Linked DNA regions of Cycloclasticus pugetii PS-1. The protein of the gene in region 1 interacts with the protein of each later gene in a pairwise test. Links are inferred from orthologs where the notes say so. Each region holds a gene or a part of one and is shown in the gene's direction. Other genes may lie near its edges. The genes, in order: secG and secA.

Region 1 (13,401 bases):
AAAAAAGTTTTCTCGACAGTACTGATTCGAAAACCCAAAGCTTCACGCGCACGTAGTCGAGAGGTTTACCTTTTGGCAAAGGGCTTGAAATTGTAGTAATCTAACCCCATAAATTACTGAATGAATTTTAAAAATAACAGTTTAATTGAGCACTGTCATAAACATCACGAGGGAGTAACACTTTGAACGAAATGGTTAAGAACATTATTATGTGGGTGGTAATCGCCGTCGTGCTGATGTCCGTATTCAATAATTTTGGTGGATCAAAACAATCATCAACTAGTAATTTAAGTTATTCGCAGTTTATCAGTGCTGTTAATGCAGGCCAGGTTAGTAAAGTGTCCATAGATGGGCCTAATATTAGTGGTCAAACTACGTTAGGTGAGCGTTTTACAACACGTAGTCCTGGTGATATTCACCTTGTTGATGACTTACTAAAAAATGGTGTTGAAATTATTGCCAAACCACCTGAAGAGCAATCGGTGCTTATGTCAATTTTAATATCATGGTTCCCGATGCTCTTGTTGATTGGTGTGTGGATATTCTTTATGCGCCAAATGCAAGGTGGCGGAGGCGGTGCCGGTGGTCGTGGAGCAATGTCCTTTGGTAAAAGCAAAGCGAAACTATTAAGTGAAGATGAAATAAAAGTAACGTTTGCTGATGTGGCGGGTGTTCAAGAAGCAAAAGAAGAGGTTGGAGAGGTTGTTGATTTTTTAACAGACCCTAGTAAGTTTCGAAAATTAGGTGGTTTAATCCCACGCGGAATTTTAATGTCGGGTTCGCCTGGTACAGGTAAAACCTTGTTAGCGAAGGCGATTGCTGGTGAAGCTAAAGTGCCTTTTTTCAGCATATCGGGTTCTGATTTTGTTGAAATGTTTGTTGGTGTAGGGGCTTCACGTGTTCGAGACATGTTTGAACAAGCCAAGAAAAACGCACCGTGTATTATTTTTATCGATGAGATTGATGCGGTTGGCCGTGCCCGTGGTATTGGTATTGGTGGTGGTAATGATGAGCGTGAGCAAACCTTGAACCAATTATTGGTTGAGATGGACGGGTTTTCTGGTAATGAAGGGGTGATTGTTATTGCCGCGACTAACCGTCCTGATGTTTTAGACCCGGCCTTATTACGCCCAGGTCGTTTTGATCGACAAGTGGTTGTTCCTTTACCAGATATTAGAGGGCGCGAGCAAATCTTAAAAGTGCACCTTAAAAAGGTGCCTCTCGGTGACAGTGTTAACCCTAATGTGATTGCACGAGGCACACCGGGCTTTTCAGGTGCAGATTTGGCTAACTTGGTAAACGAAGCGGCATTATTTGCGGCTAGAGCTGATAAGAAGTTAGTTGATATGAACGACATGGAGAACGCTAAAGATAAGGTGTTAATGGGCGCAGAACGTCGTTCTATGGTGATGAGTGAAGACGAAAAAAGGTGCACGGCATATCACGAATCAGGTCATGCAATTGTTGGTCGCTTAGTGCCTGAGCACGATCCTGTCTATAAGGTGACCATCATTCCACGTGGGCGAGCGTTAGGTGTCACAATGTTCTTACCTGAGCAAGATCAAATTAGTATCAGTAAACAGAAGTTAGAAAGTCAATTATCAAGCTTATATGGTGGTCGCTTAGCAGAGGAAATTATCTTTGGTGAAGAAGCGGTAACAACTGGTGCATCAAACGATATTGAAAGAGCGTCCGCTATTGCTAGAAATATGGTAACTCAATGGGGTTTTTCAGAAAAACTTGGCGCATTAAATTACGGAGAAGATGAAAATGCAATGGGGCATTCTGGTGGTCAAACTAAGATGATTTCGGATGAAACAGCCGAGCTTATTAATAAAGAAGTTAGAGTGTTTATTGATAGAAACTACGAGCGTGCTAAGAGCTTATTGACTGAAAATATTGATATTTTACACTCTATGTCAGAAGCGTTAATGAAGTATGAAACACTTGATAGCGATCAATTAGACCAATTAATGGCTCGTCAGCCAGTGAGTGAACCTAAAGATTGGGAAAATGATGATCAATCTGGTTCAGGGAAAGCGACGATAGAAGATAAAGACGCTACAGATAAGGAGTCAAAGCCGACTATTGGAGGCCCTGCTGAACAACCTTAATGCTGTGAAGAGTCGTCTTGACCAAATATTTGATCTAAAGAGCCCCCAAATTATGGGGGTTCTTAATATTACGCCGGATTCTTTTTCTGACGGAGGTTCTTTTACACAGATAGAATCAGCGGTGCAACATGCCTTGAAGATGGCTGAGCAAGGCGCCACAATTATTGATATTGGCGGTGAATCTACACGGCCTAATGCATTACCTGTTTCTACACACGAGGAAATCCTAAGGGTGGTTCCTGTTATTGAAGGGATTCGACTTAAATCGGATATTGCCATTTCAATTGATACCAGCAAAGCTGATGTTATGAAGGCTGCCATAGAGGCCGGAGCGGACTTTATCAATGATGTGTATGCCTTACAGAGACCGGGTTCACTGGATATGGCGGCTTCTTTAGGAGTGCCTGTCTGTTTAATGCATATGCAAGCAGACCCTACCACGATGCAAGATCAACCATATTACCTTAATGTGGTTGAAGAGCTGAATGAATTTTTTGCTCAGCGTATAGCGGCCTGTGAGCAAGTCGGTATTGCTAAAGGGAAGATTATATTAGACCCAGGGTTTGGCTTTGGTAAAGCCTTACAACATAACCTGACATTATTGGCGAAACTTAAAGAGTTTGAGAGCCATGGCTGCCCAATATTGGCTGGCCTATCAAGAAAATCAATGTTTGGTCAGTTATTAGATAAAAAAGTCGATGAGAGATTAATTGGCAGTGTTAGTGCCGCGTTGTTAGCAGTGGCTAATGGTGCGTCTATTGTTCGTGTGCATGATGTTGCTGAAACAGCTGATGCGTTAAAAGTCTATATGGCTGTTCAGGCTGCCAAATGAGGAAACTATGACAAGAAAATATTTTGGTACCGATGGTATTAGAGGCTTAGTTGGGGAAGGGGTCATTACTCCCGAATTTATTTTAAAGCTGGGTTGGGCGACCGGGAGAGTGTTCGAGCAACAAGGGCATTGTAAAATTGTAATTGGTAAAGATACTCGTATTTCCGGTTATATGTTTGAATCAGCATTAGAGGCTGGTTTAGTTGCAGCAGGCGCAAATGTTCAGTTATTAGGTCCTATGCCAACCCCAGGAATTGCATATTTAACGAGAACGCTCCGTGCCAATGCAGGAATAGTCATTAGTGCTTCACATAACCCTCATTATGATAATGGTATAAAGTTTTTTTCTAGTGAAGGTGAAAAGCTTGCCGATGAGATAGAGCAAGCGATAGAACAAAAAATGGACGAGCCACTCATCGTTGTGGAATCGTCTCGGTTAGGTAAAGCTAACCGTATTAATGATGCGGCGGGTCGATACATAGAGTTTTGTAAAAGCACAATTTCTTCAATGATCGACTTATCTTCTTTAAAAATGGTTGTCGATTGCGCACACGGCTCTACCTATCACATTGCTCCTTATGTGTTTAGTGAATTAGGTGCGGAGGTGATTAAAATAGGTGCTGAGCCAAACGGCATTAATATTAATGATGGTTGCGGAGCAACTAACCCTCAGGCGTTAACCGAGACGGTTTTATCCAATAATGCTGACTTTGGTGTGGCATTAGATGGCGATGGCGATCGATTAATCATGGTTGACCACTTAGGCGAAGTGTTGGATGGTGATGATATTTTGTATATTTTAGCCAAAGGTCGTCAATCAAATGGTTATTCAGGTTCATCTGTTGTAGGAACATTGATGACTAATCTAGGCGTTGAACACGCACTCAATAGATTAGGTATTGACTTATTACGCTCAGCAGTTGGAGACCGGCATGTTATTCAGTTGATGAATGAATCAGAGTCAATCTTGGGTGGTGAAGGGTCTGGGCATATAATTTGTGCTGATAGAACGACAACAGGTGATGGAATTATTTCAGCTCTACAAGTGATTGAGATTATGATGCGCGAGAGCACCTCTTTGAATGAACTAAAAAGTGATATTCAAAAGTATCCTCAATGTATGATTAATGTGAAGCTAAGTGGTGCTAAAAAGTTTGCGATGACGGATGATATTAATAAAGCCGTTGCTTCTATCGAGAAGGTTTTAAAAGGCGCTGGAAGAGTATTGTTAAGGCCTTCTGGCACAGAACCATTAGTTAGGGTAATGGTAGAAGGCGAAGATGTGAAGTTAGTGGAAAAACTGGCAATGGACCTTAGTAAAACAGTTGAAAGCCTACTTGACGCTTAAGGGGTGAATTGGGCGTGAGTGCTCGCTTAATTAAGATTGATTTATTGCTGAATAGCCGCTAACCTTGCTCGTTTTTAAGGTAAGAAGTTTGATGCGTCGATCACTGGTTATTGGAAACTGGAAGATGAATGGTTCACTTGACTCAACAAGTGAAATTTTACGTGCAATTGAAACGACAATTGATGATAAAATAACGTGCGATATAGGAGTCTGCGTGCCTTTCGTCTATATAACGGCTGCACAAGAAATAACTAAACCGACAGTTATAACCATAGGTGCTCAAACTGTTTCAGAGTATCAGTCTGGGGCATATACCGGTGAAGTGTCGGCGCATATGTTGGAAGATGTTGGCTGTAGCTGGGTACTAATAGGTCACTCAGAAAGGCGAACACTATTTAATGAAGCAAATGCGCAGCTGGTTAAGAAAGTGCTGGCAGCCCAAATGACTGGAGTTACTCCTGTTTATTGTGTTGGTGAAACACAGGAAGAATACAAGTCTGGTGCTACATTTGATGTAATTAAAGATCAGGTTGAGGCGTTATTAAATAATAGCGCTGTAGATTTGACGCAACTGGTTCTGGCTTATGAACCCGTTTGGGCCATTGGAACGGGGTTAACGGCCTCCCCTGAAGAAGCTCAAAAGGTGCATGCTTTTATAAGAGCATTGGTTAGCGAGAGAGATATAAATGCAGCTAACATGCTTCGCATTTTATATGGCGGAAGTGTAAAACCAGATAATGCATTGTCATTGTTTGGACAAAAAGATATTGATGGTGGTTTGATAGGTGGCGCATCCTTGGATGCAAAAGCGTTTGTCTCAATTTGCCAAAAAGCGTAAAAATAAACTTGGTAGGTAAGTTCTGCCGTAATAAAACTCATACCGTTTAGGTATAGAAGGATAAGAGAATGAGTGTGTTTGGAATAGTTTTATCAGTGCATGTGGTTATTGCAGCATTGATGATAGGGTTGATTTTGATTCAGCATGGTAAAGGCGCTGATGCTGGCGCAGCATTTGGCAGTGGTGCATCCGGTACGGTATTTGGTGCTAAAGGTTCCGGCTCTTTTTTAAGTCGTTCGACAGCTATTTTGGCCGCATTGTTTTTTTCAACAAGTCTAGCGCTTGCTTATCTAGGAGGCAATAGAGCAGCACCTGAAGATATTATTGATGGCTTGACGGTTTCACAACCAGCAAAATCAACAGAAGCTACGCCTGCGGACTTAATCAACAACCTTGTGGAACCAACAGATGAGCTGGTTAAGCAAAATGGTATGAAGCTTGCTGATGACCTGCCCATTCCTGATTAACTGAATGGATTTGCCGAGGTGGTGGAATTGGTAGACACGCTATCTTGAGGGGGTAGTGTCCTATGGACGTGCGGGTTCAAATCCCGCTCTCGGCACCAATAATTATAAGCATTAAAATTCATTGATGAGTAATCAATTTACAATTGTTATCTTTCTGATTTTTTCGATTCTTATGGCTAATTTGCCATGGTTAAGCGATAAACTTTTTTGTATTAGACAAATCGCGCATAAATCAGGCTGGTTTCGCTGGTTTGAATGGCTATGTTGGTATGTGCTGACGTTCAGTGTTGGCTTTGCTTTGGAATACAAAATAATGGGAACAAATACTGCGCAGAACTGGGAGTTCTACGTGGTTACAGTATGTTTATTTGTTGTCTTTGCTTTGCCGAGCTTTATCTATCATTACGATTTAAAAAAAATTCTTAAATCTCGAGAAAAAGAATAGCTTAATACCTTATAACTAATAAGGAATGGTGGTTTTTAAGTAAAAAAAGTCGAATATCAGCTATAATTCATCTTTTTTATTAAGGAGATTGTTAGAAATGAAAGCACCTGTTCATGTAGCCGTTACCGGCGCCGCTGGTCAAATTTCGTACTCATTATTATTTCGTATAGCATCTGGCGACTTTTTAGGCCCAGATCAGCCAATTTGTTTACACCTATTAGAAATTACACCTGCTTTAGGTGCGCTTGAGGGTGCGGTTATGGAATTGAACGATTGTGCATTTCCTTTATTACAAAGTGTTTCAATGTCTGATGATGCTGAAGTTGCCTTTAAAGATATCGATTTTGCATTCTTAGTGGGTGCTCGTCCACGTGGTCCTGGTATGGAACGTAAAGACTTGTTGGAAGCAAATGCGGCCATCTTTTCGGTACAAGGTAAAGCCTTAAATAAAGTTGCTAAACGTGATGTTCGTGTATTAGTGGTGGGTAACCCTGCAAATACAAATGCATTGATTGCGATGAATAATGCACCAGACCTTGACCCACGTAACTTCACAGCAATGACACGTTTAGACCATAATCGTGCGATGAGCTTATTGGCCGAAAAAACGGGTAATCATAATACGGACGTTACTAAGATGACAATCTGGGGCAACCACTCAGCAACACAATACCCAGACCTTCACAATTGCTTAATCAACGGTGAAGATGCGTTATCTAAGGTCGATGCAAGCTGGTATGCCGATGACTTTATTCCTGCTGTTCAACAACGTGGCGCTGCCATTATTAAAGCACGTGGCTTATCAAGCGCAGCGTCTGCTGCCAGTTCTGCATTAGACCATATGCGTACGTGGGTGCAAGGAACAGCAGACGGCGATTGGGTGAGTATGGGAATTCCAAGTGATGGAAGCTATGGTATTGAAGAAGGTTTAATTTACTCATTCCCTGTGACTGTTAAAGACGGTGACTATTCAATCGTTCAAGGTCTTGAAATTAATGATTTCAGTCGCGAAAGAATGACCGCAACGGAAAATGAGCTTAAAGAAGAACGTGATGGTGTAAAGCACCTGCTTTAATTGTTCTATGCGTTTAAAAAAAGCCATGCATTTGCATGGCTTTTTTTTTGCGTGTTATAAGGGGTTAATTTTAGAAGAGAAAACATAATGATCGAGATGACAGCGTCAAAAATTAAGGGTTCATCCTGTGTTTTTGCCGTCAATGAAAAGGGGCAGTCGATTGAAATTGAATTGGTTGAAGAACGTGCGCTAACCATCTATATCGATAAAAAAGAAATAGTAACCTTAATGACGATGGGCTCTTTTCCTGAATTGTTGGTGTTGGGTTACCTTAAAAATCAAACCTTCTTTGAGACTATCGGCGATATAAAGGTACTTCAAGTTGATTGGCAAACCAATGCTGCAGTGATTGTATCGAGTAAAAATAAGCCTAATATTGAGAAATTAAAAGCACGTCGAACAATTACTTCAGGGTGTGGACAAGGCACGATGTTTGGTAATGTTGTTGAGAGTTTAAAGGGGCAGGTGTTAGCCAAACGTAGTATTGAACAATCTGTATTGTATTATTTGCTTAATCATTTTGGGCAACGTAACCAAGTCTATAAAAAGGCGGGTGCTGTTCATGGTTGTGCGCTTTGTAAAGGTAAGGAGGTATTGTTCTTTGTTGAAGACGTAGGGCGTCATAATGCCGTTGATACAATTGCTGGCCATATGTGGTTGAAGGGTATTAAAGGTGATGACTGTGTTTTCTACACAACAGGGCGTTTAACCTCTGAAATGGTTATCAAGGTCGCGCAAATGGGGGTGCCTATATTATTGTCTCGTTCTGGGGCCACTAAGATGGGGTTTGAGCTTGCCTGCGAGTTTGATGTAACTTTAATTTCGCGAGCAAAAGGGCAACATTTTCAAGTTTTGAATGGGGCCGAGCGGATAGTGTTTGATGTAACAGCTTAAGTTTAGGCTGTATTTTCATTCGGCTTACGTAGCAACGCTTCGGCGTGCACTAAATCCTCATGACAATTAATGTTATAGAAAGGGTCAAGCAAGCTATCACTGAAGTCTGGGAGGGAGACTTTGTAGCGAGATGTCCATAAATCAATTTTGCGTATATTCTCCTTGCTTAGTGCAGCTTCCAGGTCATCAAGTAGCCTAATTGGCCATAAGGCAATAACGGGGTGTGTGCGACCATTTGAAGTGGCGCAGGCAATATCGGCGGTGTTTTCAAGCATTGATTGATAAAGCGTGGAGACTAAATTTTGGGGTATAAAAGGCGTATCAACGGGCACAGAGGCAATCCATTGTACACCGGGTTGATGCTTTCTTACCCACTGCATGCAGGCTAAAAGCCCGGCTAAAGGTCCTAAGAACCCTTCTAATGAATCTTTAATAATAGGTAAGTCATAAGAAGACAGTTGCTGGCTCTCCTTGTTACTACTAATAATAATTGAGTCGCATTGAGGAGACAATCGCTCTAATACGTGTTCAAAAAGAGGCTTATGAGCGAGTTGAATGAAGCCCTTGTCCTGGTTGTTCATCCTTCTCGAGAGGCCACCTGATAGGATGACGCCGATAATTTTATTTGAGTTGTTGGGCATTAAATTGGCTCTACTTTGACAGCTGAGAACTTGTATTCAGGTATTTTTCCAAAGGGGTCAAGATCATGACTGGTTAATAAATTAGCCGCTGCTTCGACGTAAGAAAACGGGATGAATATGAGGCCAGTTTGTACTTTATGGTCAACACGAACCTTGATGTTAATAGATCCTCGGCGGCTTGAAATGCAAACCATGTCGCCTGCTTGTACCTTAAGCGCTGAACAATCGGTGGGGCTCATTTGAACAAAAGCTTCTGGTTCGAGTGTGTTGAGTACTTCACTACGTCGAGTTATTGCGCCAGTGTGCCAATGTTCTAGTAGTCTGCCTGTTGTCAGAATAAAGTCGTATTCGGTGTCTAATTTGTCATTAGCCGGCAAAAAGCTTGCAGGGATAAATTTTCCGCGTCCGTCTTCGGTGGGGAAACCATCGGCAAAAACGATATCGTGACCAGCTTCCTTAGGGGACGGGCAAGGGTAGGTGACGGAATGCTCTTGCTCAAGACGTTCCCAGCTGATGTTAGCTAATGAGGGCATGGCTAACAGCATTTCTTGATAGATATCTTTTGGTGTTGAATAGGGCCACTCTAAACCTAAACGCTTAGCGATCTGATGTGTAATCCACCAGTCAGCTTTTGCATTGCCTGGTGGTTCAACAGCTTGTCGCCCCATTTGTACCTGTCTGTTTGAGTTTGTTACAGTACCATTTTTTTCCGGCCACGCGGTAGCAGGTAAAACAACGTCTGCAAACATAGCTGTTTCGGTTAGAAAAATATCTTGTACAACAAGGTGCTCTAATTTAGCCAGTGCTGCACGGGCATGGTTTAAATTAGGGTCTGACATGGCGGGATTTTCCCCCATGATGTACATGGACTTAATGCTGTTGCGATGTATCGCATGCATAATTTCAACGACTGTTAAGCCTTCTTTGGGGTTCAAGGGTGTGTCCCATAGGGATTCAAAAAAGGTTTGTGTTTCACAGTCACTTATTGGCTTGTAGTCGGGGTAAAACATTGGGATTAAAGCAGCATCCGAGGCGCCTTGAACATTATTCTGGCCGCGTAGAGGGTGGAGGCCTGTGCCGGGGCGTCCTATATGACCACACATTAAGGCTAATGAAATAAGGCAACGCGCATTGTCTGTTCCGTGTGTATGCTGTGAGATGCCCATACCCCAAAAAATAATGGCAGATTTGGCGGTTGCATATTTCCTTGCAACTGTTTTGATGGTGTCGGCAGTTACGCCGCAAATACTCTGCATTTTTTCAGGCGCATAGTCTTTAAGGTGTGTAGCAAACAGCTTAAAACCAGAGGTGTGTTGATCAATATAATGTTGATTATAAAGTTTTTCATCAACAATCACGTGCATGATGGCGTTCAGTAAGGCAACATCTGTGCTCGGTGTAAACTGTAGCATATGCGTTGCTTGTTGTTTTAACGCTTGAGCCCTAGGATCCATCACAACCAATTCGGTACCGCGCTCGACAGCTTGTTTAAAAAAGGTTGCTGCAACGGGGTGGTTTTCACTTGGATTCGCGCCAATAACGATGATCAAATCGCTGTCTTCAGCAGCCATAAACGGTGCGGTAACGGCCCCTGAACCAATTGTTTCCATGAGTGCGGCAACGGAGGAAGCATGACATAAACGTGTGCAGTGATCGACGTTATTAGTGCCAAAGCCGGCTCGAATTAGTTTTTGAAAAATATAAGCTTCTTCATTAGAGCACTTTGCAGAGCCAAAGCCAGCCAGGGAATCAGCACCATGCTGTTGTTTAATGTCTGAAAAACCTTTCGCAGCAAGATTAAGTGCTTCTTCCCAAGAGGCTTTTCTAAAATGCGAGTAGGGGTTAGCTGGGTCGATATTAACGCCTTTTTCGATACCCTCTTTTCTGATTAGCGGCTCGGTAAGTCGCTGTTCAGATGTAATGTAATCAAAACCAAAGCGGCCTTTTACGCATAAACGGCCTTGGTTAGAGGGGCCATTAGCACCTTCGACAGAGCAGATTTTGTTATCGTTAACCTTTAAGTTAACTTGGCAACCTACACCGCAATAGGGGCAAACGGATTGTACTTGTTTGTCTGTCTTAGTGACTTTGGCTGAAGCAGGTGAGAGTGCATTAGTTGGGCAGGCTTGAACGCACTCACCACAAGCAACGCAGGTGGATTGCCCCATTGGGTCGTCAAAATCAAAAATTATTTTTTCATCATGACCTCGCTCAGCTAGACCAATCACACCATTAACTTGAATTTCTCGGCAGGCACGAACGCACAACGTACAATGAATACAGGCATCAAGCTTTACAGAGATGGCTGGGTGAGATAAGTCGGGGGTGTTAGTTACTTTTTTTGGAAATCGTGAAGGCCCAATCTCCATGGATTGCACCAAATTATCGAAAGTTGATCCCGCAATCGTCTGCTCATCTACATCGGTACTTAATAATTCGATGACAAGCCGACGAGCTGCTGTGGCACGTTTACTCTGTGTGTGAACGACCATATCATCGCTAGGGTGTCTGCAACACGAAGCGGCGAGTGTGCGTTCGCCGTCAATTTCAACCATGCAGGCCCGGCAGTTGCCATCGGAGCGATAACCGGGCTTATTGTTAAAACATAAATGCGGAATAGTGGTGCCGAGTCGTTTAGCGACTTGCCAAATTGATTCTTCAGGTTCAGCAGAAACCTTTTTGCCATCTATTACAAATGAAACTAAATTGCTCATTTAGACCTCATCGCCGAAATATTTAATGCTCGATAAAATTGGGTTTGGAGCGGCTTGGCCTAGTCCGCAGATTGATGCGTCAGCCATTGTTGTACATAACTCTTTTAATAGTGGTTTATTCCACTGCTGTTCGGATAACAAGGAGCTGGCCTTTTCACAGCCAACTCTACAGGGGCTGCATTGACCGCAACTTTCATCATTAAAAAATGCAAGTAGGTTTTGACTCGTTGCCTTGATGCTATCCTTGTCTGATAAAACAATAATGGCATGCGAACCTATAAAGCAGCCGTACTCTGTTAAGCTGCCAAAATCTAACGGAATATTGTCTAAGGATGAAGGCAAGATACCACCAGAGGCACCGCCCGGTAGGTAAGCTTTAAATGAATGCCCCTTAAGCATACCGCCTGCTAAATGAATTAATTCGCGAATATTGCTGCCAGCGGGGGCAACAATGACACCGGGTTTATTGATACGACCTGATACTGAAAATGTGCGCAAGCCACTGGCCCCATTTTTACCTTGTTGTGCAAAGTGCTCACCGCCATCAGTTAAAATTGTGGGAATCCAGTACAAGGTTTCAACGTTTTGTACTAAGGTCGGCCGACCAAATAAGCCTTGATGGGCAACATAAGGCGGGCGTTGGCGGGGAATGCCACGTTTACCTTCAATTGATTCAATCATTGCAGATTCTTCGCCGCAAATGTAGGCGCCAGCGCCGCGCCTAACCTCGATATAATCTTCTTTAATGATCTTATGGTTAATGAGGAGTTGAATTTCGTTGTGCAATAATTGATGGATGGCGGGGTATTCGTCGCGCAAATAAATAAAGATTTTATTAGCATCAATAATATATGCTGCGATGAGCAGGCCTTCTAAAAATTGATGTGGCGCGGTGGACAAGTAATGTCTGTCTTTAAATGTGCCGGGTTCGCCTTCATCGGCATTTACACAAAAATACTTAGGAGCGGGCTCGGCTTTTACAAGACGTAATTTACTGGCAGTAGGAAACCCCGCCCCACCTAAACCTTTTAAATTGCTTTTTTCAATTTCGTTAATAGCGTCAGTGACGCTGAGAGTTTGTTTGCTCAGCGATGCGAGTAATTGATACCCGTTTGCGTTTATGTATTGTTCATAACGTTGGTATGTAGGCACATTGGCCTGTGTCTGGTTGTTCTGTGCAGCGTACAGGAGCGAGCTGGAGGTTACCTGACCGAGATAATTTTTGCCAACAGCAGCAGCGGGTGCTTGGTTGCATAAACCCATGCATGGGGCGGATGTTATTCGAATGTTTTCTGGGTTTTGCTTGTTTAATTCTAGTATTAAATTATCAGCACCGGCCAGACAGCAGCTTAAGGACTGACAAACACGAATTGTGATAGGTGGTGGTGCGGCCTCATTTTCTTTGATGACATCAAAATGATGATAAAAAGTGGCAACTTCATAGACCGCCGCTTGAGGTAATTTTAGTATATCTGCCAAGGCCATTAAGTGCTGTTCGCTGATATAGGACCAAGTATCTTGTATAAGGTGTAAGTACTCAATAAGAAGGTCTTTTCGATGTGGTTTGTTAGCAAGTAATTGCTTTATCGCTTGTTGAGCGTTGGCATCGAGTTGACGTCCTTTCTCAGTAAACTTCCCTTTACGTTTTTTTTTATTACCAGGTCTGACGATATGGCTTGGATCATTGGGCATAAATAATGATGAGATCGGTGGTGACGTAGCTATCAAAGATACCACAAAAAAGGCCATGCATGAGCATGGCCTTTGAGGTTGACGTTTATGATTGACGTTATTATTTTAGTTGCGGCCCAGCAGCTACGAGAGATTTTCCTTCTTCGTTATCTGTGTACTTTTCGAAATTAAGTTCAAATAAGTGAGCAAGCTCATGGGCGCGTTTTTCCCAATCAGCTTCATTTTCATAGGTGTTTCGTGGGTCAAGAATGTCCGTGTTAACGCCTGGTAACGCGGTTGGTATTTCTAAATTGAAGTAGGGAATATGTGTTGTTTCTGCTTCTTCAATTGAACCATCAAGG
Region 2 (11,472 bases), 1.1 Mb from region 1 along the record:
ATGTTATGGCAGAGCAGTGGGTTGAAGGAGCAGAGTACACCGTGGCTGTACTAGCAGATAAAGCGTTGCCAGTGATTAGATTGGAAACCCCTAATGAGTTTTATGATTACGAAGCGAAATATCAGGCAGAAACAACTCAATACCATTGCCCCTGTGGGCTAACTGCTGAACAAGAACAAGCCTTACAACACTTATCGATTAAAGCCTTTAAGTTGTTGGCTGCTGAAGGTTGGGGGCGCGTTGATTTAATGTTAGATGCACAAGGTAAGCCGCAGTTATTAGAAATAAATACGGTACCTGGAATGACCGACCACAGCTTAGTCCCAATGGCCGCAAAACAGGCAGGTATTGATTTTAATACATTAGTTTGGCAGATATTGGAAACCAGCTTTGCGAAGGAGGGGGCATGAAGAGTGTGATGATTGATTTGCTTCAGCAAAATGAAGTGTTGGTTAAAAAGAGCGTTCTTTCTCTAATAGTAGCGATTGTTGTATGGCAGTTCGTTAGCTGGTTAATGCAACCAAGCACGATGCCCATTAAACAGGTGCGTATCGGTGGTGAATTAAATTATGTGACAGCTGAGGATATTTCAACATCGTTATCAGCATTAGTTGATACCGGGTATTTCGCGATGAATAGCAGTGAAATTGTTAAACACGCGACGGCCTTACCCTGGGTGAATAAAGCAACAATTAGGCGTGTGTGGCCAGATACTATTGTGTTGACCTTGGTGGAACAAAAGCCTGCTGCGATTTGGAATAAAACGGCCTTGCTGAATACACAGGGCGAGGTATTTAAACCGGTATTTGATAAAAGCTTAGAAACATTGCCAAGTTTATCAGGCGTGGAGACGAGTAGTCAGGCGATACTTGAAGAATATAGAAAAGTTAATAACGCAATAAAAAGCACGGGTATTCAAGTCAGCAAATTGAGTTTAGCAGAGCACGGTAGTTGGTCGGCAGTAATGAGCAATGGCATAAAAGTAAGTGTGGGTCATCAGTCGCCTGAACAGGCAATTGGTAAATCATTAAGGTTATTGGCATCGCTGGAAGGCAGTTTGATAGATCAGCTTGCGAAGGTGGATTTGCGTTACCCAAATGGGGTGTCCGTACAGTGGAAAGACGGTTATAAATTTGCTGACCGGGTTGAGCAAATAGCCGCATTAAAATTGAAAAAGGATCAGCCAGTTAAAGGCTAAGAACAATGAAGAAAAACAGTGATAAGAATTTAATTGTTGGTTTAGATATAGGTACATCTAAAGTGGCGGCCATTGTGGGGGAAATAACCCCAGATGGAACGATTGATGTCATCGGTATCGGAACCAATAGTTCGCGAGGTTTGAAAAAAGGCGTGGTGGTTAACCTCGAGTCTACAGTGCATTCAATTCAACGCGCTGTAGAAGAGGCTGAGTTGATGGCGGGGTGTCAAATTCACTCAGTATTTGTGGGGATAGCAGGCAGTCACATCAGTAGCTTGAACTCCAGTGGCGTGGTGGGTATTAAAGAAAGCGAAGTGATTCCATCAGACATAGAGAGAGTGATTGATGCGGCAAGGGCAGTGGTTATTCCTGCGGATCAAAAGATTCTTCACATCATGCCACAAGAATTCATTATCGATGGACAAGAGGGCATTAAAGAGCCTGTTGGAATGGCGGGCATCAGGCTGGAAGCAAAAGTACATATTGTGACCGGCGCAGTGAGTGCAGCGCAGAATATTATTAAATGTGTAAGGCGTTGTGGTTTAGAAGTAGGCGATATCATTTTAGAGCAGCTGGCATCGAGCAGTTCGGTGCTCACGGATGATGAAAAAGAACTGGGCGTTTGTTTGGTTGATATTGGTGGTGGCACGACGGATATTGCAGTTTTTTGTGATGGCTTTATTCGCCACACCGCGGTTATTCCAATTGCCGGAGACCAAGTTACTAATGATATCGCTGTTGCATTACGGACGCCTACCCAGCATGCCGATGAAATTAAGTTGAAATATGCATGTGCGCTGACTCAATTAGTTCAAGAGGACGAAATGATTGATGTGCCAAGCATAGGCGATCGGCCGGCACGAAAAATTTCACGTGGAAATTTGGCTGAAATTATTGAGCCTCGCTATGAGGAATTAATGATGCTTGTACAGGCTGAGCTGAGGCGCTCGGGCTACGAGGACATTGTTGCCGCAGGGATTGTGCTAACGGGCGGCAGTGCAAAGGTAGAGGGATTGGTTGAATTGGCAGAAGAGGTATTCCACATGCCCGTTCGCCTGGGTTATCCGCAGTATGTGTCTGGTTTAAGCGAGGTGGTTCGTAATCCGATATATGCAACCAGTGTTGGGTTGTTGTTGTTTGGGCAGCAAAATAGTGTGGCAAGTGGTGGAGAGGTGAAAAATGGTTTTGAAGCTATGTGGGAAAAGATGAAGAGCTGGTTTCAAGGTAATTTTTAACGATAAATAGAGACTTTAGTATTTAGATTAACAAGATAGGGGAATTGATATGTTTGAATTAATGGATGCACATACACAAAATGCAGTAATTAAAGTCATTGGTGTTGGCGGTGGCGGTGGCAATGCCGTGAATCACATGGTTAATAGTGCAATAGATGGTGTGGAATTTATTTGCGCCAACACAGATGCGCAAGCTCTAAAAGACACACCAGCTAAAACGGTATTGCAGTTAGGTAATAATAGTACAAAAGGCTTGGGTGCAGGCGCGAACCCTGAAGTGGGCCGTCAAGCAGCGATTGAAGATAGAGAGCGAATTCAAGAAGTAATCGTCGGTTCTGATATGGTCTTTATCACAGCAGGAATGGGTGGTGGAACAGGGACAGGTGCTGCGCCAATAGTGGCCGAAATAGCAAAAGAAATGGGTATCTTAACAGTAGCTGTAGTGACTAAGCCTTTCCCATTTGAAGGCAAAAAAAGAATGTTATTGGCAGAACAAGGGATAGAGGAATTAGCACTTCACGTTGATTCATTAATTACTATTCCGAATGAAAAGTTATTGCACGTACTGGGCAAAGAAATGAGTCTGCTAAATGCCTTTAAAGCGGCGAATGATGTTTTGCTAGGCGCTGTACAAGGGATTGCAGAATTAATAACCTGCCCTGGCTTGATTAATGTCGACTTTGCTGACGTTAGAACTGTTATGTCAGAAATGGGTGATGCGATGATGGGAACAGGTAATGCAAAAGGAGAATCTAGAGCACGCGAAGCTGCAGAAGCGGCCATTCACAGCCCCTTGTTAGAAGATATCAATGTACAAGGCGCTCGCGGTATTTTAGTGAATATCACGGCTGGATTAGATATGTCTATAGGTGAATTTGAAGAGGTCGGTCAAGCGATTAGAGATTTTGCATCGGATGATGCGAATGTCGTTGTCGGTACGGTTATTGATCCTGATTTGTCAGACGAAATGCGAGTAACTGTTGTTGCAACTGGTTTAGGTGGCAAGGCAAAAGTGGCTGAAGAACCAACGCCGATTGTTCAAGTGAAAAGAGAAGCCATTAAAACGGCTGACCTGAAGGAAGAGGATTTTGATATTCCAACAATCATGCGTGATGGAAAAGCGGAAATGGCGGATCAAAAAACCAGTGGTATAGATAATACCTTAGACCCTGCTTATTTGGATATACCTGCGTTTTTAAGAAGGCAAGCCGATTAGTTGAGACCGTGAACCGCCCTTGGATATTGAAATGTGTTGAGGGCGGTAAAATAACTGAGTACGTGGCAATGCATGGCTTATTGTTAAATTGCAAAATGTGTTAATATCCCGCAATAATGACAATAAAAATAAATTGAATTTATCTGCTTGGGAGTTTTAAATGATTAAACAACGAACGCTGAAAAACGTGATTCGTGCTACGGGTGTTGGTTTACACAGTGGCGAAAAGGTTTATTTAACGTTGCGCCCTGCAGGCGTCAATGCCGGTATTGTTTTTCGCAGAATAGATTTTGACGAAGCAGTCGTTATTCCAGCAAAAGCAGAAAATGTAGGTGACACACAATTATCAACCACCTTGATACAAGGTGACGTACGAGTCTCTACTGTTGAACACTTGTTGTCGGCCATCGCTGGATTGGGTATTGATAATATTTACATTGATTTAAGTGCTGCTGAGGTGCCGATCATGGATGGCAGTGCAGGCCCGTTTGTCTTTTTACTACAATCGGCTGGTATAGAAGAACAAAACGCAGCGAAACGCTATATTCGTATCAAAAAAGAAGTCCGAGTAGAGGATGGCGATAAGTGGGCGAGCTTTGTCCCTTTTGAAGGCTTTAAGGTCGGGTTTAGTATTGAGTTTGATCACCCAGTATTTAAATCGCGTACACAAGAGGCGATTATTGATTTTTCTTCAACTTCATTCGTTAAAGAGATAAGCCGTGCACGTACCTTTGGTTTTATGAAGGATATTGAAATGTTACGTCAACGCAACTTAGCGTTGGGTGGAAGCATGGATAATGCCATTGTCGTCGATGATTTTAGAGTCTTAAACGAAGATGGCCTGCGTTATGAAGATGAATTTGTGAAACACAAAATTTTGGACGCTATTGGTGACCTATACTTACTAGGGCATAGCTTGATTGGTGAGTTTCATGGCCATAAATCGGGGCACGAGCTTAATAATAAGTTATTAAGAGAGTTGTTGGTTCAAGAGGATGCTTGGGAAGAAGTAACGTTTGAAGAAGATGACCAATTCCCTATTTCATATATAGAGCCATTACCTGCGGGTGTTTAAACTAAGATAGCTTGTTTTTTTGTAGTGTCTTGATGAGTTTATTCATGGAATGGGTTAACGAGTCTGCCTGTTCTGAATCGTTGGCTTCTGTAAGACACTTCAATGTATGACTGGATGGCGATTTAGGCAAAAGCGGTGTTTTTGCTGTGTGCTTAGATAGCACTTTAACCTTTAAAGTACGAACCCGTTCACCAAAGTAATTTGATAAGGCGTTTAGAATAGGTTGGCGTAGATACAGTAGTTTTGAAGCCCAGACAGAAGAGTCGGTGAATAAGATTACCGTGTTTTTACTGGCGGTGACATGCAAACAATGAGCTGCCAAATCTTCAGTTATTGATCGTTGAACAAGACGCAGAAGTGTTTTTTGTTGATGTAAGCTTTGCTGAATATGCTGTAAACCATTCAAGGATGACTTGTTGTTTTTGAAAGGTTGTTTAAACATATGTTGTTAAGATAAAAAATAAATAATATGCAAATTATACTGTTAACAAAAGGTAAAAAGAAAACCATCAACTTTTCTGCGATCCAGCAAAAAGTTATCTATGGGTTACTTGGTAGCTTTATTCTATTACTAGCAGTTTATTGGTATATGCCATCGGTGACCGAAGTTAGGTTAACCGAACAATCAGGGAAGGTATCTCAAGAGTTATTAACCCAGCGAATAGAGCTGGAAAGAGTGCGCGAGAAAACTCAAAATACGCTGGATAACCTTGCCTTACGAGTTGGGCAAATGCAAGCACAATTGACGAGGCTGAATGCGGTTGGTGAACACCTTGTTAAGAAGGCTAATTTAACGGCGTCAGAATTTAATTTTGACGAATTACCAGCTATCGGCAGTGCAGATTTGCCGGACTCAGCAGAAAGTTTTACAGAAAACCAATTGCTGCATGATATTCAAGTACTCGATAAACAGTTATCTTTACGCGAAAAACAATTAACGTTATTGGGTGTTTTTTCGGCAAATAAAGAGTTGTCTAAAGAGGTTCGCCCAGCAGGGTTACCAGTCGCAAAAGGATGGTTGTCATCGTATTACGGTTACCGAGCAGATCCATTTACTGGCAAGAAAAAATTCCACCATGGTGTCGATATTGCAGGCAAGACAGGGACCAGTGTTTTAGCCGCTGCATCTGGCTTGGTGACCTACGCGGGGAAAAAAGGCGGTTATGGTTATTTAATTGAAATTGACCATGGCTCAGGGTACGTCACCCGCTATGGGCATAATAAGGAAATAGTGGTCAAATTAGGCGATGTCGTTAAACAAAATGATGTTATCGCTAAAATGGGGTCAACGGGTCATTCTACCGGGCCACATGTTCACTTTGAAGTAATGCGCAACGGTAAGAAGGTGAATCCTCGTAAATACCTGTATTCTTCAAGCTAAGGCAGTACTTACTCCTACGTCCTTTTACATTCTGATTTAAAGCGTTATGAATAGGGCTTGAATGGGCCTAAAAAGCAGGTTTCAGTGAACCATATGCGGTATCATTTGGTTTTTCGTTTCACACTAAAGTTTATTTGTAATGATTTCAAATATCGTAAAGAAAGTTTTTGGTAGTCGTAATGATCGGTTGGTAAAAGCAAAACAAAAAACCGTTAAAAAAATTAATGAGATTGAAGCATCAATCAGTGCCTTAAGTGACACTGAGTTGAAAGCGAAAACGGATGAATTTCGTGCTCGACTTGAACAAGGTGAAACACTCGACGCATTAATCGTTGAAGCGTTTGCAGTGGTTAGAGAAGCTGGTGTTCGCGCCTTAGGCATGCGTCATTTTGATGTGCAGCTAATTGGCGGGATGGTGCTTCATGATGGACGCATCGCCGAAATGAAAACCGGTGAAGGTAAAACACTGGTTGCCACGTTATCAGCCTATTTGAATGCATTGCCCGGTAAGGGCGTTCATATGGTGACAGTGAATGATTACTTGGCTGAACGTGATTCACAATGGATGGGGCAGTTGTTCGCCTTCTTAGGCATGACAACGGGTGTGATCGTCAATTCGATGAGCCCTGAACAGCGACGCGAAGCCTATGCAGCAGATATTACATACGGCACTAATAATGAGTTTGGCTTTGATTACCTTCGAGACAATATGGCATTTGGTGTCGAAGACAAGGTTCAACGTGAGCTGCATTACGCGATCGTTGATGAGGTTGATTCAATCTTAATTGATGAAGCAAGAACACCACTGATTATTTCAGGCCCAACAGATGATAAAAGTGATTTATATATCAAGCTTAACGAGTTGGTAAAAGACCTTACAGAAGAGGTTGAGTCGCAAGAGGGTGGTGAGTACACCGTTGATGAGAAGTCGAAACAAGTCTTTTTGACAGAGTTAGGCCATGAAAAAATTGAAGAACTACTGACCAGTAGCGGCCTATTAAGTGAAAATGAAAGCCTATACGATGCCACTAATATTGGGTTGATGCATCATGTATATGCTGCATTACGAGCCAGTGCGCTGTATCACAAAGATGTCGATTACATTATTCAAAATGGTCAAGTGGTTATTGTTGATGAGTTTACTGGAAGAACAATGCCGGGCCGGCGCTGGGGCGAGGGGCTTCATCAAGCAGTAGAGGCAAAAGAAGGCGTTAAAATTCAAAGTGAAAACCAAACGATGGCGTCTATTACATTCCAAAATTATTTTAGGATGTATGACAAATTATCGGGAATGACCGGTACTGCAGACACCGAAGCATTTGAGTTTCAACAAATTTATGGTTTGGAAGTTATTGTTATTCCAACACACCGTGGGATGGCGCGTGAAGACGCCGGGGATCTTATTTATTTAACAGCGAAAGAAAAATACGAAGCGGTTATTGAGGATATCGAAGATTGCTACCAACGAAAGCAGCCAGTATTAGTGGGTACAACCTCTATTGAAGTTTCTGAATATATATCGTCCAGCCTAACCAAGAAGAAGGTGCCTCATGAGGTGCTTAATGCTAAACAGCATGAACGTGAAGCACAAATTATTGCCAATGCCGGTGCTTTAGGGGCGGTCACTATTGCGACTAATATGGCCGGACGAGGGACCGATATTGTTTTGGGTGGCAAGAGCGAAGACGAGTCATCTGAAGTATGGCAAAAAAAGCATCAGGCAGTACTAGATGCCGGTGGTCTCCGTGTAATTGGTACAGAAAGGCATGAGTCGCGCCGGATAGATAATCAGCTAAGGGGCCGGTCAGGGCGTCAAGGTGACCCTGGTGCAAGTCGTTTTTACTTATCGTTAGAAGACAGCTTAATGCGAATTTTTGCCTCAGAACGTGTATCTGGTTTGATGCAAAAACTGGGTTTAGAAAAAGGTGAGTCGATTGAGCACCCTTGGGTGAGTAAAGCGATTGAAAATGCTCAACGTAAAGTAGAAGGGCATAACTTCGATATTCGTAAGCAACTTCTTCAATACGATGATGTGGCGAATGATCAACGTCGAGTGATTTATGATCAACGTAATGAAATTATGGAGGCATCAGATATTGCCGATACTATTGTTTCTATACGTGAAGATGTCGTTAACCAATTAATTGATGTGTATATTCCAGCACAATCAATCGAAGAGCAATGGGATATTGCAGGCTTACAGGCTGCTCTTGAGGATGAGTTCTCCTGCAAGCTTAATATTCAAGAGCTATTAGATACAGATGATAGCTTGCATGAAGACAGTCTGCGCGAGCTAATCCTAAAAACAATCAGCGATGACTATGCAAAAAAAGAAATATTAGCAGGTGCAGAGGTGCTTCGGCACTTTGAAAAATCGGTGATGCTGCAAACATTAGATTCGTTGTGGAGGGATCACTTAGGTGCGATGGAACATTTAAGACAGGGTATTCATCTACGTGGTTATGCACAAAAAGATCCGAAACAGGAATATAGACGCGAGGCCTTTGAGCTCTTCACATCGCTATTAGATACATTAAAAAGAGATGTTGTTCAGTTGGTAACAAAGGTCCAAGTTCGTGCAGAAGAAGATGTTCAAGCCGTTGATGAGCAACGTCGTATTCATCAAACCATGGAATACAAGCATGATGATGCAAATGCCTTAGGTGAAGAAAAGAACGATGAGCAAGCCGACAAGGCACAGCCTTTTAAACGTTCGGATAAAAAAATTGGCCGGAATGACCCTTGCCCATGCGGTTCTGGCAAGAAATTTAAACAGTGCCACGGCAAGCTGTGAGGCTACGTTAAGCGCTCGTTTGAGTAAGGTGGCTTTTTATAGTCTAAGGGCTACTTAACTTTATATCTATAACTGTTTATTAGGAGCTTAATCATGCCTGTAGGCGGAACTGTCCCTTTAGAATTAAAAGCAATATCAGGTGTTCGCATTGGCACCGCATCAGCGGGTATTTCACAAACTGTACGTGACGACCTAACGCTATTTGAACTGACTGCGCAAACACAGGTTGCGGCTGTTTTTACAAAAAATAAATTTTGTGCAGCGCCCGTTACAGTGGCTAAAAAACATTTAGCCGAAGACTCTCCACGTTATCTACTGATTAATTCAGGCAATGCAAATGCTGGTTTGGGCGGCGCAGGTTTGTTGACAGCGCAAACATGCTGTGCAGAACTTGCAAGCAAGGTGAATGCTAAAGAAACACAGGTATTACCGTTTTCAACAGGAGTGATTGGTGAACCGTTACCAGTAGACAAGCTTGTAGGTGGTTTGCAAACGGCAGTAGATACCTTAAGCGAACAGCATTGGCAAAAAGCGGCTGTAGCCATTATGACAACCGATACCTGTGAAAAAGGCTGCTCTCGTACATTGCAGTTGGATGGCACAGAGGTCACCATAACGGGCATTGCAAAAGGCTCAGGCATGATAAGGCCAGATATGGCGACGATGCTATCTTATGTTGCGACTGACATGCCGATTGGCAGAAAAATCCTCGAGGTTATGCTGAAGGAGGCTGTGGATGTCTCTTTTAACAGTATTTCGGTAGATGGTGATACGTCAACAAACGATGCTGTCGTATTAATGGCAACCGCAGCGGCTGATATAGAGCCGATTGAGACGCAAAGTGATAAACGGTACCCAGTGTTTTTAGCAGCATTAAAACAGCTGTGTAGTTATTTGGCCGAAGCAATTGTAAGAGATGGAGAGGGCGCTACAAAACTAATAAACGTTCAGGTTGAACAAGCTTATACAGCAAGTGATGCAAAGGAAGTGGCTTATACGGTTGCGCATTCACCATTAGTGAAAACCGCCTTTTTTGCCTCAGACCCTAATTGGGGGAGGATTCTAGCCGCCGTAGGTAGAGCGAACATAGCAACAATAAATGTTGATGCGGTTTCAATTTACTTAAATGATATTTGTATTGTTAAGGCCGGTAAGCGTTCAGCTGACTATACTGAAGAGCAGGGCCAAAAGGTTATGAATCAAGAAGAAATTTGTGTTCGTATTTGTCTGGCTCAAGGAGACTGTTCATCCCGTGTATTAACTTGCGATTTATCTTACGATTACGTCAAAATAAATGCTGAGTACCGCTCATAAAGTATTAGACATAGTATTGATATACAGATGTTAAAGGTAGCGGTCGGGGTTATAAAAAATCAATACAATGAGGTGCTGATTAGTAAGCGCTCTAAGAAGGCGCATCAAGGTGGCTTGTGGGAATTTCCGGGTGGTAAAGTCGAAGAAGGCGAAAAGACTGAAGACGCGTTAAAAAGGGAGCTACTAGAAGAGTTAAATATAGAGGTGTTAACGGCAGTTCCCTTTATACAGGTGAAGCACGATTATAACGATATAGGTGTGTTGCTTGAGGTGTACCTGGTTGAAAGCTTTCAAGGCAAGGCATGTGGAATGGAAGGTCAACCGATTAAATGGCTTGCGATCGATTCGTTAGACAAAAGCTCATTTCCTGCAGCAAACAAGGCGATCATCGATGCGTTGAATTTACCTCGGTATTATCCAATTGTTGATGAGTCTATAGGCGCAGAAGAAGAGATGTTAAGCCATTTAAAGACCTTAATATCAGGCGGGTATACGATGATTCAATGGCGAGCAAAGTCGCTTAATAAGAGTGGCTTTAAACACTTAGCTGAGCAAGCGATGGCTCTTTGTAAACGTAACAATGTTCGTTTATTTATTAATAGCAGTATGACTGATGCATTAGAGATGAATGCTGAGGCGATACACTTAAGTGTTAACGAGGTGCTAGCTATGAAAAATAAAGCCAGTTCACTGGAAGGTGTTTTGCTGGCCGCCTCTTGCCATAATGAACAAGAACTAAAAGCAGCAAAGGAACTGGGAGTATTATTTGCCGTGTTATCACCTGTATGTGCAACACAAACGCATATAGGCATGAAGCCTTTAGGCTGGCCGCAGTTTAAGTCGTTAAGTGAGGCTGTGCCGCTACCTGTTTTTGCTCTAGGGGGTGTAGGGCCAGAAACGTTAGATAAAGCGCTGTCAAATGGTGCTTATGGTGTGGCTGGTATAAGAGCATTTGGCAGGTAACAGTCAATGCCCGTGGGCAAAGCTTAATGTTCGAACAGTTGGTCGTCCTCAGCTGGGTGTGCTTTTTCTCCAGCAATTGCATGTTTTTCTGAAGCCCATTCCCCTAAATCAATTAATTTACAGCGCTCACTGCAAAAAGGTTTAAAGGTTGAGGCTTCATTCCAAGGCACGGCTTTGCGGCAAGTAGGGCAGTTAACGGTTTGTGTTTTCATTTTAGAGTTGGCAGATACTTAATGTAAAACGAATGTCTTCATCTATTTGACTGGGTCTTTCTGTTTCAAGGGGCAACATAAAGC

Evidence for each region.
Region 2: the proteins of secG (region 1) and secA interact in binary tests that used the Escherichia coli proteins (3 or more experiments, as listed by UniProt). The link is inferred for Cycloclasticus pugetii PS-1 from one-to-one orthologs.

Annotation. Positions count from the first base shown.
Region 1 is NZ_ARVU01000001.1:1,519,145-1,532,545, reverse strand. What follows is about bases 3,986-6,899. They hold secG (preprotein translocase subunit SecG), read left to right. Parts: upstream 3,986-5,200; coding sequence 5,201-5,599; downstream 5,600-6,899. Other genes in these bases: CYCPU_RS0107390 (malate dehydrogenase), read left to right, coding at 6,142-6,899; CYCPU_RS0107395 (DUF2818 family protein), read left to right, coding at 5,724-6,044; tpiA (triose-phosphate isomerase), read left to right, coding at 4,386-5,132; glmM (phosphoglucosamine mutase), read left to right, coding at 3,986-4,294. In the rest of the region: 23S rRNA (uridine(2552)-2'-O)-methyltransferase RlmE, read left to right, coding at 1-96; ATP-dependent zinc metalloprotease FtsH, read left to right, coding at 192-2,114; folP (dihydropteroate synthase), read left to right, coding at 2,167-2,946; more of glmM, read left to right, coding at 2,954-3,985; more of CYCPU_RS0107390, read left to right, coding at 6,900-7,119; CYCPU_RS0107380 (formate dehydrogenase accessory sulfurtransferase FdhD), read left to right, coding at 7,207-8,013; molybdenum cofactor guanylyltransferase MobA, read right to left, coding at 8,016-8,654; fdhF (formate dehydrogenase subunit alpha), read right to left, coding at 8,654-11,368; CYCPU_RS0107365 (NAD(P)H-dependent oxidoreductase subunit E), read right to left, coding at 11,369-13,105; pckA (phosphoenolpyruvate carboxykinase (ATP)), read right to left, coding at 13,161-13,401. UniProt on the Escherichia coli protein: Subunit of the protein translocation channel SecYEG. Overexpression of some hybrid proteins has been thought to jam the protein secretion apparatus resulting in cell death; while this may be true it also results in FtsH-mediated degradation of SecY.
Region 2 is NZ_ARVU01000001.1:373,093-384,564, forward strand. What follows is about bases 5,887-9,099. They hold secA (preprotein translocase subunit SecA), read left to right. Parts: upstream 5,887-6,244; coding sequence 6,245-8,899; downstream 8,900-9,099. Other genes in these bases: CYCPU_RS0101880 (M23 family metallopeptidase), read left to right, coding at 5,887-6,105; argJ (bifunctional glutamate N-acetyltransferase/amino-acid acetyltransferase ArgJ), read left to right, coding at 8,993-9,099. Outside these bases: CYCPU_RS0101850 (D-alanine--D-alanine ligase), read left to right, coding at 1-410; CYCPU_RS0101855 (cell division protein FtsQ/DivIB), read left to right, coding at 407-1,198; cell division protein FtsA, read left to right, coding at 1,204-2,433; cell division protein FtsZ, read left to right, coding at 2,483-3,649; lpxC (UDP-3-O-acyl-N-acetylglucosamine deacetylase), read left to right, coding at 3,810-4,724; CYCPU_RS0101875 (DciA family protein), read right to left, coding at 4,726-5,166; more of CYCPU_RS0101880, read left to right, coding at 5,194-5,886; more of argJ, read left to right, coding at 9,100-10,213; CYCPU_RS0101895 (Nudix family hydrolase), read left to right, coding at 10,241-11,176; DNA gyrase inhibitor YacG, read right to left, coding at 11,200-11,388; cell division protein ZapD, read right to left, coding at 11,390-11,472. UniProt on the Escherichia coli protein: Required for protein export, interacts with the SecYEG preprotein conducting channel.